DNA from 2 places in the Agarivorans sp. MS3-6 genome. Region 2 is predicted to be linked to the other one. Evidence: predicted binding sites of a transcription regulator. Region 2 holds the regulator's gene; the other holds the start of a gene.
The links. The regulator LexA, encoded in region 2, represses DNA repair genes until DNA is damaged. The targets are predictions, from matches to a motif close to TACTGTATNNNNATACAGTA.
Positions count from the first base shown of each region.

Region 1: imuA (translesion DNA synthesis-associated protein ImuA) is a predicted target of LexA. The motif match lies at 1,505-1,524, and genes of this name have one in related genera.

Region 1 is NZ_CM134202.1:4,419,399-4,422,907, forward strand. Features, by position in the region: gene ACVFI8_RS20365 (Y-family DNA polymerase) at 1-803, opposite strand, end outside; gene imuA (translesion DNA synthesis-associated protein ImuA) at 829-1,455, opposite strand; gene fbp (class 1 fructose-bisphosphatase) at 1,676-2,692, shown strand; gene ACVFI8_RS20380 (DUF1853 family protein) at 2,706-3,509, opposite strand, start outside.
Region 2 is NZ_CM134202.1:2,017,528-2,021,036, forward strand. Features, by position in the region: gene coxB (cytochrome c oxidase subunit II) at 1-542, opposite strand, end outside; gene lexA (transcriptional repressor LexA) at 871-1,512, opposite strand; gene ACVFI8_RS09140 (hypothetical protein) at 1,900-2,316, opposite strand; gene ACVFI8_RS09145 (hypothetical protein) at 2,437-2,691, shown strand; gene ACVFI8_RS09150 (hypothetical protein) at 3,051-3,335, opposite strand; gene ACVFI8_RS09155 (DUF6998 domain-containing protein) at 3,438-3,509, opposite strand, start outside.

The sequences.
Region 1 (3,509 bases), 2.3 Mb from region 2:
TTACTGCACAGTTGACGTTGTCTTAACCACTGTTGTAGATGCAGGCAGGCTTGTTTAAGCGGAAACATGAGACCTTGAGTTGTGTGGGTTTCACTGAGTAGGGGAAAACGCTGCTGGTAGTGCGCTTTTTGCTGAATGAATGTCAGCGGGGTATCTTGTAAACCAAGGGCTTGATCTAAAGCGGCTAAGCTGTCTTCACCAAGCCGTTTGCGCAACTCAGGTCTAGGTAGGGCGTTTAGTTGCTTTACCGTATATAAGCCCATGGCTTGTAAACTACTGACCTGGTTAGCGGGAAGATCGCTGGCCGTGAGCGCTAAATCCATCAATTGTTGGCTACCAGAGCCTCGTTGTTTTAAATCTTGTGAACGTACTAGCCAACGTGCTGCTAGGGCGGTATCTGCATGAGCAATGCGCAAGCTAAGTTGTTGTTGCTGATAGTGCTTAGCGAGTTGCTTAAGGTGTCGCTCTGGCTTCTCATAAATGCTGAGCATGCCAGCCCCGCTAATATATAAGCCCTGCTCAGGATGAAGGGCTACTTGGGCTGAATAACGTAAGGCTTGTTGGGCTAAATCGTTGAAATAGGCAGCACACGATAAATCAGTTTGTTCATATAAACGTAATTGTGGCGCAAGTTGGTAGGCGGTGTTAAGTGAGCAACCTAAATAAACACCGAGCTGGTAGGCAAAGTGGTTCAGTTGAATGATTTGTTTGTTGTGATGAATAGCCAAGGCCTGATTGGCAGGATACTCGCGTTGCAATAAGTCCAACGCGAGTTGAGGAAAATCAAGATATATCCAATACATGTGTCACTTGCATAATAAGTACCGGCTAGTTAAGTCGCGGAATGCTTTGCTCGTAGAGTGGAGCACCGCCGCGCCGCTTTAGCAGGTGATAGTTGATATGATTAGGCGCCTTACTTGGATGTAGGGCCATTCGTACACTGGCGCTAGAATTTTGCTGTTGTTGTTGCAGCGGTCGAAATAAATAACTTAGGCAATCGCCTTGTTCTGCAGCAAGTTGCAAGCGTCGACTGGCTTTTAAATCCAAACCGTTTAACCAACCTAGTACCGCACCACATGAGCCACTCTTTAAGGCCTGTTCAATGGTCCAAATTACGTCACTACATTGCTCGGGGCGAATAATAATAACTTTGCTAATGTCTACACCATGTTGTTGTAAGGCTGGCGCGTTAGGCATAAATGGCGGCGCGACCCAAATAATCCATCGAGACTGCTGACTTAACTTAGCTAGCGCTGGAAGCAGTAATTGCAACTCGCCAATACCATGATTTTCATAAAGCACCTCGGTGATGCCACCTTGTGGCCAGCCATGGTTAGGTAGTTGCTGGTCAAGCTGTTCAAAGCCACTTGCATGAACGTCAAGATGACTGCGTTGCCATTGGCTGCCTTGCCATACCTTGTTGCTTTGTAGCAGTTGTTCAATTTGTTGCGCCATTGTTTGCTCCATGCTTTAGTCAATGTCATTAAGTGACTGTGTTTTTATACAGTGTATGGATATACAGTAGTTCTTGATTGAAAGATTTGCAAATGTTTTTTTTCGCCTATATGTATGACAATTAGATCTGAACGCTAGTAATTTTTCGTAAATACTTGCAAAATAACATTGATGACTGAAAAGGTTTTCAAGGAAAGCGTGCTTAAAAATAGGGATAAAAATGATAACTCTTGGTGAATACATAATAGAAAAACAACACCAGTTTCCCGATGCAACAGGGGAGCTAACCCAACTGCTGGGGGCTATTCGCTTAGCCTCTAAAGTGGTCAACCGTGAAATCAACAAAGCCGGCCTAGTTGATATTATTGGTTCGACTGGCGTTGAAAATGTTCAAGGAGAAGTGCAACAAAAGCTAGATTTATATGCTAACGAAAAATTTAAAGCGGCCTTAGAAGCCCGTGGTGAGGTATGTGGTGTAGCCTCCGAAGAAGAAGATGAGTTTGTTAGCTTTGACAGTTCACGGTCTATTGATAGTAAGTATGTGGTGTTAATGGATCCACTCGATGGCTCCTCTAACATTGATGTGAATGTATCAGTAGGTACTATATTTTCCATTTATAAACGTATTAGCCCTTGTGGTAGCCCAGCGGTATTAGAAGATTTTTTGCAGCCAGGTAACCGTCAAGTAGCGGCAGGTTATGTCGTATATGGCTCGTCTACTATGTTGGTATATACCACCGGACATGGTGTACACGGCTTTACGTGTGACCCTTCCTTAGGCGTGTTTTATTTGTCTCATGAGAATATGACCATTCCTGAAGATGGGGTGATTTACTCTATCAATGAAGGAAACTACCTCAAATTTCCAACCGGTGTGAAGAAATACCTAAAATACTGTCAGGAAATTGAACCAAGCACTAAACGTCCTTACACTTCTCGTTACATTGGTTCACTAGTGTCTGATTTTCACCGCAACTTGTTAAAAGGAGGCATTTATATTTATCCTTCTACGGCTTCAGCACCCACAGGTAAGCTGCGTTTGCTCTATGAGTGCAACCCGATGGCTTTCTTAATGGAGCAAGCCGGTGGTAAAGCCAGTGATGGCTTTAATCGAATCATGGATATCGAACCGATAGAGTTACATCAACGTGTTCCGTTCTTCTGTGGGAGTACCCATATGGTAGAAACAGTAGAGGGAATGATGCGCGAGTACTCGTCTGAAGAACAAAATAGTTAGCGGTTAATTCTGTTTATTCGACAGCATTTGCCCTGATGAGCCAATCATCAGGGCAAATAAATATTCGCCGTGGAGCCTGTTGGTTTTGTTTGGGTAAATAAAGCTGAATAGGCCCTCGGGTTAAGGGGATGTTATTCTGCCATTTATTCAGAGAATACCCTTGCGGGTTTAACCACTGCTGCTTACTTAAAGCATACCAATTGCTTTGGTGCATCGCTTGCCATTGGCTTTGGCTGTACCAATGTAAATGTTGCGGTTCAACATGCTCAGGCCTTCCCAATGCAAATAAATACCCCGATAGCAAAATGCGTTGCTTAAAGTGGTAATTAGGATAGCGATTGCATAAAGCTTGAATGTTTGGATGACGGCCCAGCGGAATTTGCTTGAGTATTAATTTACTGAGTTTATTGCTGAGTTGGTCATGTTGGTTAGGACCTACATAGTCACTTGCTTGCGGGCAGTCGTTCTTAGCCAGGTAAAATTTAACCGCAAGTTCCCAGTGCTCTATCTGTTGTAAGCGGTGATTTATCACTAAAAAATCGATGGCACCTAGGGTTTTTCCATTTTGTTGTATCGCTACGTTGTCGGCTAACATATGCCAGTCGGGGTGAAGTGCAATCAGGCTTCGCCATAATTGTTCAAAGTATAAACCTAGCCGCGAGTTGGGTTCAGCGCTGGTAGCGGTATTTAAATGCTGAGTTAGCGCTGTTTGCCATTGTTTTTTCCAGTGCTGATCAACCGCGAAAGGCAGTGAATGCGACAGCAACGTAGGCGCATGCAAGCACCACTCTAAATCACCCAAAAAACTGTCCCGCGG
Region 2 (3,509 bases):
GGATTGGCATCTTTTTTAACCGCAAAGTCTGGCACCCACCAAGAGTGAATAACATCTTCAGAGGTCATTAAGAAGCGAACCTTCTTACCCACAGGCAACACTAAGGGCCGATCAACCTCGAGTAGATAATTAGCGCGTTTGCTCAGCTTGCCGTTCACTTCGTCCCAATCAGATGCCAGTACACTGTAATACTCTAACTCTTGGTCAAAGTACTTGTAGTGCCACTTCCATTGCGAGCCGGTAACTTGAATCGTTAGGTCTGCATCGGAGGGATCTTCCATGGCGAGTAAGGTTTTAGTCGCAGGGATCGCCATACCAATCAAAATAACGAAAGGGATGACCGTCCAAATAATCTCGACTTTGGTACTTTCATGAAACTGAGCCGGAACGGCCCCTTTAGATTTTCTATGATGAAAAATGGCCCAAAACATTGCGCCAAACACCAGAGCACCAATTGCACAACAAATATAAAAAATTGTCATGTGCAAGCCATAGACTTGCTCGCTTATTGAGGTGACACCTGGACGTAAATTGAATGACATTTCTTCCGCGTATGCTTGCGACGTAAAGAATGTCAGCAGTAATAGCTGTATCCATCGGCCCACAGCGCTCTCCTTTGCTAGTAGCCAACGACAACAACTTCCCAAATCAGGAAGTGGCTGCGAATAAAGGGATAACTCCCACCCCGAACCAACAGGTTGCAACCGCTAAACACAACCTACTGCTTATAAATTAACCTTTAAGTTATGGAATTGTAAATAAAATGTTTATTTTTTTATTGCGAGAGATAAAAGATGTGATGATAACGACAAAAGCCCAAATCAAATTGATTTGGGCTTTAAAATGCGGGAACTATTGTAAAACTTAAGCTTACATCCAATCGGCAGTGCGAATAATGCCGACAGCTAAGCCTTCAATTTCAATGCTCTGATACTCTAAATCTACCTCAATGGTACTGAGCTCTTGGTTTTCAGGATGCAAATAAACCATTTTGCCATCGCGCTCAAAACGTTTTACCGTGACATCATCTTCCAAGCGGGCTACCACCACTTGACCATTGTGAACATCGCTGGTTTTATGCACCGCCAATAGGTCGCCGTCCATAATACCAATGTCTTTCATGCTCATCCCTTGCACACGTAGCAAGTAATCTGCGTGCGGCTTAAATAAATTAGCATCAACCGCATAGTGAGACTCTACATGCTCTTGCGCCAAAATAGGCTCGCCAGCGGCAACCTGCCCAATCAGCGGTAAACCCGCTTCTTCAGGTTGTTGATTAGCAGCCGGTGTAGACAAATAGGCATCGGCAATGCGGATCCCGCGAGAGGCGCCAGGGATCATTTCAATTGCGCCTTTTTTCGCTAAGGCTCGTAGGTGTTCTTCGGCAGCATTGGCCGAGCGAAAACCCAGCTCTTTAGCTATCTCGGCACGAGTAGGCGGCATACCTGTATCTGATATATGTCGTTGAATAAGTTCAAACACTTCGGTCTGACGGGGCGTTAAGGGCTTCATAGTCTACCTGTAAGTTTATACAGCACACTGTTAGTATATACAGCATTAGCGATGAAGCAAGGTTTTATCTAGGATCAAGCTATAGTGTGTAGGTTTCAGTTTCATTGAAATGCTTTCCGCTACGTTGAAACTACACCCGATATTTCGTGACACCCGTGACAAATAAGTAGAGGTTGGGGTAATAGACGGATACGAACAGCCGAGCTAACTCATTTTTGGACAAATGCGTGTTACGTTATTAGCTCAAATATCGGTGGTTCGGATTAGATTCAGTACGGTTAGATCGGAGTTAACGCCCGGTTTTGGGGCGGACTTGGAGCTGCGAAGCAGCGGAAAGGCCGTCCCAGCCCCAACGGGGCGATAACAACCGCTTGTTAGGTGATTCATTTATGACAGCCGTAGAAAACTCTTATACTCAATCACGATATCGTACTTAACTCCCGCTTGCTTTAACCGACCTACGATATGATTCGCGACCTCATTTGGCCGCTCGTGCGCATATTGGACATCAACAACTAAGATATATTTCCCATCTCTCTTAAGTTCGACAAGCATGACGGCCTCCCCCTCATACTCACCACTCCAAGATCTCAACAACTCGTTACGAGGGCTGTTAGCCCAGCGGTTATAACTTCGTATCCAAGGCTTTTTATCCTGAACCAAGCCATTATCACTGCAAAAATTTTCAATGGCGCTATCAGTAATACCGTTGCTATCAGCTAATTCAATCACTGCAAAATTACCACATGCAGTCAACGGAAGGATAACGAAAAATAAAGCCACTCGAAGCATCATACTTTTCATCTGACATCACCTAGACATAATGATCCCCGGTGAAAGTGCCGACCTCCTGCGTTTATCGTGGGGTAGTCAAACTAGAGCCACACTGTTAGATGCAAAGTCTTAACAGAACAGGAGATCGACATGTCTACATCTAGCACGTTTTTTATTGGACCAGATGTTCACAAAGAAACCAAAGATGCCGCTTATTGTGTTGATAATTCGAGAGATGAGCCTGTGTTCCAAGGCACAATTCCCACCAATATTCGTTCTATCAACAAACTTATCAAAAAATACAAAGACTTGGCTAGTCATCTTTGTGTGGTTTATGACGTTGGGCTTTTTACATTGGGCTGCTGTTGCTTCAATACACATCGCGATCCAAACCGACAACAATAACAATGTCGTTACTCAGCTATGCCCTTGCTGCCAACACCCCATGCACTGCACTGCACTGGCACTGGCCTTAGCCGAACGAGCTAGCCGAAAGGCGAACAGTATAAGGAGAATGGCTGGGCTTAACATGAGGATGAAAATACACATAAAATAACAACTTAGCACTACGCCAAACGGGTAAGGGCTTAACGCCGTTGACCCCGTCTTAGCCAAACTCGCCTTGCGAAAACTAACAAGGCCTTGGCCCCGCCAACAGCAACACCGTTATTGACTATAGAAGGGAGCATCGGGCTTGTTCAACACCCGAATAAGGTGTCGGCTGCGCGACACCTATTCTTATTTGTTATGTGCACGACGCTCACTTACACCGAACTAGCTAACCAAACGAAAGACAAGCTTGCAAGAAAAACAGCAACAGGCACAACTGAACATACCCAAAAGTCAGAGTAAACAGCATGACGCCTTGCCCTGATGCCATCAACAAATGAAATAAGAATAAGCACCAAACAACCGACGCCGATATAGAAGTGCTTGCTGAATCCATCCTCTATTCCTATTTCCAAGAATACAGGAGAAATCAGAGCAGCAATCCAAGTAAATGCCACTGCTTTAGCGCCAATAAAGGTACTGTAAGAGTCTTTATTCATAGTTCCAAGTGCACATAACGCCGTAATTTGCGGCCGTAGTGTAGGTGCGAAGCACCGAAACGGAGGTCCAGTGAGGGCAGCGAACGAGGCAAGATTACCTTGTTAAGCGATTCTTGGCACACGACTGGAATCGTTTACCTGTTTATTTAGTTCTTTTAGTTTATTCAATGATAT